Regions from separate parts of the Clostridioides sp. LIBA-6822 genome, predicted to be linked through region 1. Evidence: riboswitches for the same ligand, from Rfam matches in the RefSeq annotation. Region 1 holds a riboswitch; the other holds the start of a gene.

Region 1 (5,995 bases):
CAACAAAAAATAATGATAATAAGATTGAATCTAATAAATTTAGTTTAGGAACATCAGAAATAGTTATAAGAGGAAAGACAATACCTTTTAAGATAGAAGGTATAATATCAGCTCCTAAAGAGATAAAAGAAAAAGCACCTGTAGTATTAATCTTTCATGGGCAACATGGAGATGGAGAAAATGATTTTGAAGATGGATTTAAATATCTTACTGAAGATTTAGCGAAAAATGGTATTATAGGAGTATCTATTGATACTTCAGTAAACTATACTTTTAAGTATGGAGAACCTGTAGAAAACGAGAGAATCACATATTTAACTCAGGCTTATATAAAAGCATTTCAAGATGCAAATGAGGGAAATAAAAACGGATTTGGAGTATATCTTAAAGATAAAGTTGATTTAAATAATATTGGTCTTATAGGTCATTCTGTAGCTGGTTCTGGTGTATTCAAAATAGCACAAGACCAAATACAAAAAGAGTTTAAGGGAATAAAAGGAATTATATCACTTACACCAGCCTATAATAGTCCGATAGAAAAGTTTCCAGATATACCAACAACAATAATAGTATCAGAGTACGATGGAGATGTTATTCACAGTGGAGATGATATTTTTCATGCTATATCCTTAGATAAAAATAGAAAAAGCCCATTGGGACTAACTTATTTAGTAGGTGGAAATCATAATGCATATAACTCAGTTTTGGGAGAAAAGGAATTTTCTGCACCACGAGATACGGATGGGACTTATCCTGAAAAATTAGGTAAAGAAGAACATAGAGATTTCTTTTCTAATTATGCAGTTGACTATATGAAATCTATTTTTGACTTTGATGATAGCGAATCACCTATTTTTAGTAAAAAGGGATTGCCATATAAAATGTATGAGTATCAGACATTAAACAAAGTTAAATATAATGGTTCTTTAGATTTATTCAATCAAAAATCATTTAAAGATATAGATTCAAGTGATGTTGATACAAAAGAGGTAGTTGAATCAGAGAGATTAGATAAAGATACTGCAAAACTTTTTAGTAATATAAGCTCAAGTGAAGATGTTGATTTATTGCAAGTTGATTGGAAATCTAAAGAAGCAAAAATAGAGTTACCTTTAAGTAATAAAAATTTAAAAGATTACTCTGCACTAAAATTTAGATGGGCGTTGAATTCTCCTAGTGAGTTAAATAGTAAAGATAAGAAGGTTTCAGTTAAACTTAGCTTAATTGATTCTAAAGGAAAAGAAAGTAGTGTAATAATGGATAATGATAAAGTGTCTGCTATAAAATATTTTGAGGGTAAAGCTGTGAGAGATGAATATGTAGAAGGAAAATTTATGGAGTTTTGGTCAAGATATACTCCAGTAAGTGATACAATAATACCTATTGAAAAGTTTAAAAACATAGATTTATCTAATGTAAAAGGCATTAAATTTGAATTTGAAAATCCAGATACAGGTTCAATTATGTTAAATAAAATAGTTGGTATAAAATAGTAATATAAGTCCTAGGTAAAATTATAAAATATCTAGGGCTAATTTTGTTAGACTTCAAGAATTTAAACTGAAAATATGTTGCTTTTATAATGGCTGTATGAAAATAAGGCTAATAATATCTTATTAAGATAGAGTAACTTTTAAGAATTTTATATACAAATTATGTTATCATAAATAAAGATATAAATTCTAAAATTTGTTAATAAAATAGAAGACAAGGAGGGTAAGTTTTATGTTTTCAAAAATCCTAGTCAAAACATTTATCAAAGATAGTGAAAATGTTCAAAATAGAGATGTTAGAAATAAGTATGGTTATGTAGCTGGTGTAGTAGGTATATTATCTAATTTACTTTTATTTGTAGTAAAGGTGTCTATAGGTATGCTCACAGCAAGTATAGCCATAATGGCTGATGCATTTAACAATCTTTCTGATATGGCATCTTCAGCAATAACTATGATAGGATTCAAATTAGCAAGTAAGCCAGCTGATAAAGAGCATCCTTTTGGACATGGAAGAATAGAATATTTATCCGCATTAATAGTAGCATTTATGGTGATGTTGGTAGGACTTCAATTTATAAAGTCATCTGTAGAAAGGATAGTAAATCCAGTACCTATAAAATTTGAAGTAATACCTCTTGTACTTTTAATTGCTTCTATAATGATTAAAGTTTGGTTAAGTAAATTTAATAAATTTATGGGAAATAAAATTAATTCTTCAGCATTAAAAGCAGTTTCACTTGATGCTTTAGGAGACGTATTCACATCGAGTTGTGTAGTAATATCATTTGTTATAGCTAGGTTTACTAGTTTTCCTATAGATGGCTATGTTGGTATTGCAGTATCACTAGTAATACTTTATGCTGGATTTTCACTTGTAAAAGATACTATAAATCCTCTTCTAGGAGAAGCCCCAGATGAAGAAATGGTAAAATCCATTATAGAATTATTACTATCTTATAAACATATTATAGGGACACATGATTTAATAATCCATAACTATGGAGTTGGACGATGTATTGCATCTATACATGCAGAAATTCCATCAAATATAGATATAATGGAAATTCATGAAATCATAGATACTGCTGAGAGAGAAATATCTGAAAAATTGGATATATATTTGGTAATTCACATGGACCCTATATGTCTTGAAGATGAAGAAGTTATGTCAGCAAAGGAAGAACTTGAAAAAATACTTAAGAAAAATAGTCTCGTAAAATCTATGCATGATTTTAGAATAGTTGGAAAAGGAAATAAGAAAAATTTAGTGTTTGATATAGTAGTTAATCCTTCTGAGTTCTCTAAAAATATGTCAGAAGAAGATTTAAAAGAAGATATAACGAGATTAGTTAAGGAGATGAATCCTGAATATAATTGTGTAATTGTTGTGGATAAGGATTTTATTTAATGATTACCTAAAATTGTTATAAGGAAAAAAATGTAAAATATATAGACAATAAGATATAGTCATTATATAATATAAATATATAATTGTATTTAGTATGAATATAACAATTTTAATTGTTTTTTATAAAATATTATAGAGATGTTGATGTATGTCTTATTATTGGGCGCCTTATGGACATACTGAGTCAGTGGTGCAACCGGCTATGAATATAAATTTATTTATTTTCATAGCTTTTTTTGTATAATTTTTTGATAAAAATTAATTTAAATGGGATATCAATGGAAATTTATAAACTATAGACAGTATAGAGGGGAGAAATCTATATGAAGAAGGGTAATAAAAGGGCATTATTAATAAGCTTAATTATGATTTTAAGTATGGTAGTATCTACAATATATCCAACTGTATCTTATGCTTCGGAATTAGGAGATAACAGTCAGAGTCAAAATAGCTCAACTAGTTCATCAAGTGGGGAAGAGAAGCCATCAGATAATAAAAAGCCAGAGCAGACTCCAGAAGGAGAGAAGCCATCAGACAATAAAAAACCAGAGCAGACTCCAGAAGAGGAGAAGCCATCAGACAATAAAAAGCCGGAACAGACTCCAGAAGGAGAAAAACCATCAGACAATAAAAAACCAGAGCAGACTCCAGAAGAGGAGAAGCCATCAGACAATAAAAAGCCGGAACAAACTCCAGAAGGAGAAAAACCATCAGACAATAAAAAGCCAGAGCAGACTCCAGAAGAGGAGAAGCCATTAGACAATAAAAATACAGAGCAGATTCCAAAAGAAGAGAAGCCATTAGAAGATGAAAATCTATTAAAAACTTTAGAAGAAGAACTTAATGAAGAGAATGAAGATTATGGATTCATTATAAAAATTAATAATAGTACAATAGAAACTGAATCAATGAAAAAAATATCATTTAAATTAACTTATACTCCAACATCAAAGGGAATACAAGCAGGTGATTCAATAACTTTCAAGGTGCCAGATGTATTTAATAAAGTTAATTTAGATTATACAAGTGAATGTTTTGATAAAACAGAAAGTAATGGAGAATACACACTTACATTTAGAGAACTACCTAATGGTCAAAGTATAATGCAAGGGAAAATAGGTCTAGAAGCATATGTTAAAAAGGTTGATGAAGAAACAAATACAAAAATTCATATTGAAACTACTGGAAAGATAGAAAGTGGAAGTGGAGATGTGGATGTAGAAATAAAGCCTGGAGATAAGGACGATGTAGAAGAGGCTAAAGGAACACTTAAAAAGCTTGTTGAAGGAAGAAAATCAACTACTGTATTTATGCCAGTTAAAAATAAAAATATAAATTATAGTATACAAGTAAATGAAAAACAGGAAGAATTAAAAGACATTATTTTGTATGATGAACTTCCAGAAGGGTTGACATTGGTAAATAATTCTGTGAGTGTAGTAGCAAGCGATGGGAAAGAAGTGAGTGATTTTAACATTGAACAGAATACAAACTCTATCTCAGTTAATTTTGGGAATATAGATAAAGCGTATACAGTTAAATATAAAGCTAGAATTAGTGATGAAAATGCAAAACATGATAATAAATATAAAAATGTAGCTAGGATAGAATCTGATGGTAAGAAGGTACAAGAAGACGATGCTACTGTAAGTGTATTTGATAGAGGTAGCGATTATCTTTTGACTAAAGGGCATTCAGGAGCAACAAATATTACTCAAGTTGGTCAAGTAATAAACTATCAGATTTCAGTAAATGATGATAAGTCACCAATAAGTAATGTTGTTATAACAGATAACATACCAGAAGGTATGAGATTAACTACAGCAGGAGAAGCTGGACATGATTTTAGAGTTGTAGAAATTCCAATGAATGGAAGTTGGACTCCTTGGAGTAAAGAAAAAATTGCCAACAACATTTCGTATAAACTAGAAGAAAAAAGAAATGAAAGTGGTCAAGTAGATAAAGTTATAACTGGATTTACAATTAATCTTAGTAAAGAAGAAGTAGAATCAAAATTTTATATAGCTTATACATTAAAGGTTATTAGTATTGAAGATAGTTATACAAATAGAGCTGTTCTTGATGCAAATAACAGTAAAGTTGATAAAAGTGATGAGATAAGTTTTAAGAAGAATTCTGGATTAATAAGTGCAAAAAAAGAAGTTGATAAAAAAGTCTTAAATAGCAATGATAATCAGATTGTTAAATACAAAATAAATATGTCAACTTATGGTGTTTATGATGCAGGTCAAGTAAATCTTTTGGATAAAGTAAACCCAGCTTTAAAAATATCTAATATAAAATATTCTGATAATCTTGAACTTAAAAAAGAAGCTGGAGATGGAAAAAACACTATAAGATTAGTAAATAAATATGAATTTAAGCAGATAAAAGAAGGCGAACCTGTGCAAAGTTGGGTTACATTTGATGCAGATTTCACGGATGTAAAAGTTGGAGAGACTATACAAAATGTAGCTCAGATTAATGGTTCAAGTCCTCCTGGAGTAGAAACTACTAAGCAAGGTTATGCTTTTGAAGCTAAAAAAGTAGATGCTTTAGATAAAAGCGCACTTTCAGGTGCTAAATTTAATTTAGAAGATGTATCTGGAAATGTAGTAGTTAAGAATTTAGTTAGTGATGAAGATGGTATAATTCAATCTAGTGTAAAAAAAACAGGAACATATTATTTAGTAGAAATAATGGCTCCAAGTGGATATGAAAAATTAAAGGACAAAATCAAAGTTAATATTGATAAGAAAGATATTGGTAGAATTGTGGATATTGGAAATATAGAAAATGTAAAACAAGAAAATCCACCAGTACCACCAAATCCAGATGAACCAGTAGTAAATCCACCAGTGCCACCAAGTACAGATAAACCAAGTAAATCATCAAGACCATCTGACACAGATGAAATAGTGGTGAATCCACCAATACCACCATCAGATGATGTGGTAAATCCTCCGATACCAGAGGTAGTGAATCCACCAATACCACCATCAGATGATGTAATAGAAAAGCCTGTTAAACCAATTGTTCCAATAACAGAAGTAGTAAAACCATCAGTATCAGAAGAAAAAAATGATAAAGT
Region 2 (5,995 bases), 1.2 Mb from region 1:
TACCTGATTTGAATATTTTATATTTTGAAATACTTTTTTGTAATAACTCGAATACTGCATCAATTTTTAGGTTATTTGCTACACAATCATCATATAAAATATCAGAAAAGCTTTGTTCATATTGTGCTAAAAACAACTTTATTACTTCATTAAATATTTCATCCTTTGATTTAAAATAGTGATAAAACATGCCAACTTCTCCACCAACACTATCTAAAATCATTCTTATAGAGGTGTTCTCATATCCATACTCTAAAAACAACTTAAGTGCATTATCAATAAGTTCATCTCGTTTACCACCATTTAATATTCGTTTTCGTGCCATTTTTGTATCTCCTTTTAAACAGCATATTATTCCGTTCAAATTATATCATGCTATTAAATAAACATCAATAATTAACAAAACGTTGTTCTTTAAATTACCATCTAATTAATAATAAAATCACATAAAACAACTATATAATTTTCATTGTTGTATTTAATAAAATTTCTTCTTCTTTCTTTTAATAAATATTAATATAACTAAAACTATAACAACAAACATAACTATTATTGACAGTACCAATTTTGATAAAATATTATATCTCCTTATACCTCGACTTTTGTGTCTATTTAGAATTCCATGTCCATAAGTTTTAGTTCTTGTAGTCCTTTTTTTTAATTTCACTCTACTTTTACTAGATTTACTACGTTTGTGTCTACTTTTAGATTTAATAGTTTTAAACCTAGTATTATTAGATTGATAACTCTCTTGTGTTGAAGAAATGTATACACTAGAATCAGTAATAACTTCTGCCTCAACTTGTAATGGATTTATAATGCTGATTATAAGTAAAAAAGATATAATTACTCCAATCAACTTTTTCTTTTTTTTCATATTTTCCCCCTCATAAAAACTTATATCTAGTTTATTATAGTATATATTAAAGTAAAAATTACAAAATTTTTCAAATTTCTTATATGTTTTCTTATCTTTAATATATTTTTATTCTGTAAAGTTTCTCTTTTGTTAAAATTCTTTAAATTAATAGTAAATTATGATACTTAGTACACAAAATACAAATTAAATCTACTTTCAACTAAATTTTCCATTTATAATTAAGATAGCTTAATTAATTTATTCTGTTTAGTATTAAATGATGATTTTTACAAAAGAAAAAGAATCCTATGATTAGGATTCTTTTTCTGAGATTTATTAGTGTATTTAAAGCTTACTAGTATCCAATTATGATAAACTTAAACATTCTTCTATATACTGGTTATATACATATCCAGAATATCTTTTTCCACTTTTATCAATATTCACTCTTGCCCATTTCCCAACACTATAACATACTTCAACTTTAAAACCATCAGGAATTGTAGTTATAATTCTAGAGTCTAATGTTCTGTCATTTCTAAGTTCTAAACTTAGACCATTTGTTCTTATATTTCCTACATAATTCTTTTTTCTATCTTTTACCATGTTGTTACTATTGTTTTTAACATTGTTTAATTTTTCTAAATATTTATAAAGTAACCATCCTTTGTCATAATTACTTTCAACTTCTGCCCATATTCCATCAACACATTTTAGCTTGACAATTTTACCTTCTGGTATACTTTTCAACTTCATACTATTTATGTCTGGTCTTTCTCTTAAATTTAATTTAATTTTAGTCTTAAAATTGATGCTAGATTCGCCAAAATTTTTTAACATTAATTCAGATATCATCTTAAGCCCTCCTCTTGCCAAATATTAAGTTATTAAAAATATATACTTTCAACAAATACTTTTAACAAAAAGAATCATTATCTTTTTGGCAACTGGCTGACATGACCTTTATTACATAAAGATTTTAGTCCCTATAGCTTTGCGTCATTAGATTTATCTAATATTGCCTATATCTGAATAATAACATAATTTGAACAATTTAAAAATAATATTACCTCAAATTTTATATTAATTAAATATAAATTAAATTTTTAATTAATAATAAGCAAAAAATACCTTTATATTTATTAATTTAATTATTATTCTTCATAATTCATCTAAAAAATAGTAATTTATCTATGATACTATTACTTTTAACAAATCTTTTTTAATAAATATTAATACATAAAAATAATCAATAATTTTTTATATACTTAATTAATATTAAAAATTATTGATTAGTAAAAAACTAAAAATAAAATATATTAATTATATTCTTTTTTAAAATTCTTACTAATTTCTTTAGGGTATATTTTGTATAAACACTTTATCATAAGAAGTTTATATTTTACTTTTTTAATAACTTGACAAAATAGTAATATTATTATATTATGGTTATAGACCGACGGTCAGTTTAATTTTTATATATCTATGACTAATATAAAATAAATCTAAAATATTCAATACAAAATTTTTAAGAAATGAGGATTATTTATGCTTAAGAGAATATTATTAAAAGATTTAACTCGAAACAAAGTGATAACAATTACTCTATTTATTTTTATTTTGCTTGCATCAATGCTGGTATCTAGTGCAACGAGCATCATTATAGAACTAACTCATTCCATGACTTCTTTGTTTCAAAAATCCCATGCGCCTCATTATGTTCAAATGTATTCTGGCAAATTAAATCAAGAAGAAATTGACAAGTTTTCAGCTAAAACTCCATATGTAAAAAAGCAACAAACTACTGAACTTTTAAATATAAATGGAGCTAATATTTTTTTAGGAAATAAAGGAGAAAATCAGGCTAATAGTGTACTAGAAAATAGCTTTACAAAACAAAATGATAAATTTGACTTTCTATTAGATATGGAGAATCAAATAATGCAAATACAAGATGGGGAAATAGGAGTTCCTGTATACTATATGAAACAATGCAATTTAAAAATTGGAGATAAAATAAAAATTATTAAGGGTAGTTTCTTTATGGAATTTACAATAAAAGATTTTATACGTGATGCACAGATGAACCCTTCTCTTGTTACTTCAAAGCGTTTTTTAATCAGTGATAATGATTGGGGCACTTTAAAAGCTACTATAGGGGAAAGCGAATATCTAATTGAATTTCTATTAAATGATATAAATAAAATTAGTGAGTTTGAAACACTATATCAATCAACTAAGCTCCCACAAACAGGTACATCAATAACTTATTCCACTTATAAACTACTAAATGCTTTGTCTGACGGAATTGTAATTGCTATTGTCATCTTAATTAGCATTCTTCTTATTACAATTTCTATTTTATGCTTACGATTTACTTTAATTACAACGATTGAAGAAGACTACAGAGAAATTGGTGTTATGAAAGCCATTGGTATTCAAAATAGTAACATCCAAAAACTATATTTGATAAAATACGTATTAATTTCATCTTTTGCAAGTTTTCTTGGCTATATATTGTCGTTATTCATAGGAGTTTTTTTTACAAAAAATATTTATATTTATATGGGAACAGTAGATAAAGATATCTTTAGTATTCTTATTCCATTTATAAGTTCAGTTCTTGTATTTGTAGCTATTGTATTCTTTTGTAAACTTATACTTAAAAGATTCAAAAAAATATCAGCAGTTAATGCATTAAGAAATAATCATTCTACAAACTCTGTAATACATGGATATAGCTTACAGCTATACAAAACCAAAATGACAAATGCCAATATATTTCTAGGGTTAAATGAAGTAGTAAGAAAATTTACTGTCTATGGATTGCTTTGTTTTGTCTACATGATTTGTATTTTCCTCATGATTGTACCACTTAATTTTCTAAATACTATTCAATCACCTGAATTTATTACTTATATGGGCGCTGGTAAGAGTGATATTCGTATTGATTTATCACAGACAAATCAAACCCAACATCTTTTTAATTCTATATTACAAAAAATTAACGATGACAATGATGTTGAAAAATATGAATCCTTTACAACAAGTTCATATAAAATAAAAAATAAAAATGGCAAAGTAGAAAATATGAAAATAGAAAATGGAAACTTTAAAACTTTCCCACTTACATATGTAAAAGGTTCTGCACCAACAAAAGAAAATGAAATTGCACTATCTGTTATAAATGCAAATGAACTAGAAAAAAGTATTGGAGATAATTTATCTATTTTCTCAAAAGGTAAAGAGTTAACTCTTACTGTTAGTGGCATATATCAAGACATTACACATGGTGGTAAGACTGCAAAAGCTATGTTACCATCTAACAAAGATAATGTTTTATGGCATGTCATAAATTTAAATTTAAAACCTGGAGTCAATGTAGCAGATAAATTAGAACAATACAGTATTGGTTATTACCCTGCTAAAGTTACAGATATAAATAATTATATAAGTCAGACATTAAGCTCTATTATCAACCAGTTAAGACTTGTTATAAAATTAGCTGTTGTCATATCTATTGTAATTTCTTCACTAATTACAGCAATGTTTTTTAAGATGCTCATTGCCAAAGATACACCACAAACAGCAACTATGCTTAGTTTAGGATTTTCTACTAAAGATATACGTATTCAATATATTACTAGAGCTTTATTAGTACTTATAATCGGAGTTATTTTAGGAATTATTATGGCAAATACACTTGGACAAAAAATATCTGGTTTACTACTTTCTGGTATCTCAAACCTTCAATTTATAGTAAATCCATTAATTGTATATATACTTTGTCCATCAGCTTTAATTCTCACAGTATTAATTACAATTATAGTAATTAATAGAGCAATCAATAAAATAAAAATTATGTCTATTATAGAGTAAGGGGTATGTTATGAATAATATTATAGAAGCTAAAAAAATTATTAAAGAGTATACTATTGCTAAAGGAAATATGCAGCAAGTTTTAAAAGGAATAGATTTATCAATTCAATATGGAGAATTTATATCTATTATGGGTGCTTCTGGGTCTGGTAAATCAACATTACTGCATAACATAAGTGGAATGGATAAATTAACATCTGGTATAGTCAATTTTTCAGGTGAAATGATTTCTAATATGTCCGAAGAAGCATTATCAAAACTTAGATTAAAAAATATGGGCTTTATATTTCAACAAAGTAATTTACTTAAAAACTTAAATATATTTGACAACATAATTCTCTCAGCTTACTTAAATAAAGAAGAAAGTCGTCAAATAATCAATGAACGAGCGACAAGGCTTATGGAAAAAATGAATATTTCGGAAATAAAAAATAAGGATATTACTCAGGTTTCGGGAGGGCAACTTCAAAGGGCTTCCATATGTCGTGCTTTAATTAACAACCCGAAAATTTTATTTGGAGACGAACCTACAGGTGCACTTAACTCCAAGCTAACAAATGAAGTAATGGATATTCTTATAGATATTAATAAATTAGGAACAACTATTATGCTTGTAACTCATGACGTCAAAGTAGCAGCAAAGACAGAACGAGTATTATTTATGTCTGATGGTATGATTGTTGGTGAAATTAAATTAGGAAAATTTAATAGTAATGATTTAAAAGAGAGAGAAAATAAACTAATAAGTTGGTTATCAGAGTTAGGTTTTTAATTTTATTAAACTATCTTCTTTATATACTTTAAAGCTGATGACTTATTCAATATTTGATGCTAAAATATAATTAATAAAATTTAATTATTAGGTGATTACATTATGAATATTACTAAAGGCATAACTTTACTCTTAACATTATCAATTGTAATATCTGTAGCAGGATGTTCTCAAAAAAATGCTAGTTATGTAGCAAAAAAATATATTGATAGAGTGAACTCTGGTGACTATGAAACAGCATATAGTTTACTAAGTAAAGATAGTAAGAAAGAAATTAGTCTAGAAAATTTTGAAGAATTTCAAGATATTTTAGTTAAAACAAATAGAGTAGTTAGTTATAAAGTAAGTAAAGAAAAAAATATAAAAAAATATAATTATGGTGGAAAAGAGTATAAAAATGTGGTTAAATTAGAAGAATCTTTTGAGATAAAAAATATTCTTCATAAAAGAAATGATTCTTTAAAAATTAATAGATATTTTATAGT

What was found. Region 1 has a riboswitch for cyclic di-GMP ahead of ACTG48_RS16125 (SrtB-anchored collagen-binding adhesin). Riboswitches for the same ligand answer to the same signal wherever they lie in the genome.
Region 2: another riboswitch for cyclic di-GMP. It lies ahead of ACTG48_RS10465 (SH3 domain-containing protein); the one in region 1 lies ahead of ACTG48_RS16125 (SrtB-anchored collagen-binding adhesin).

The regions. Positions count from the first base shown of each region.
Region 1 is NZ_CP196995.1:3,374,562-3,380,556, reverse strand. It holds gene ACTG48_RS16135 (alpha/beta hydrolase family protein) at 1-1,493, shown strand, start outside; gene ACTG48_RS16130 (cation diffusion facilitator family transporter) at 1,726-2,904, shown strand; cyclic di-GMP riboswitch class II at 3,030-3,115, shown strand; gene ACTG48_RS16125 (SrtB-anchored collagen-binding adhesin) at 3,228-5,995, shown strand, end outside.
Region 2 is NZ_CP196995.1:2,178,481-2,184,475, forward strand. It holds gene ACTG48_RS10455 (TetR/AcrR family transcriptional regulator) at 1-325, opposite strand, end outside; gene ACTG48_RS10460 (hypothetical protein) at 479-877, opposite strand; gene ACTG48_RS10465 (SH3 domain-containing protein) at 1,226-1,714, opposite strand; cyclic di-GMP riboswitch class I at 1,799-1,892, opposite strand; gene ACTG48_RS10470 (FtsX-like permease family protein) at 2,408-4,738, shown strand; gene ACTG48_RS10475 (ABC transporter ATP-binding protein) at 4,749-5,510, shown strand; gene ACTG48_RS10480 (NTF2-like N-terminal transpeptidase domain-containing protein) at 5,613-5,995, shown strand, end outside.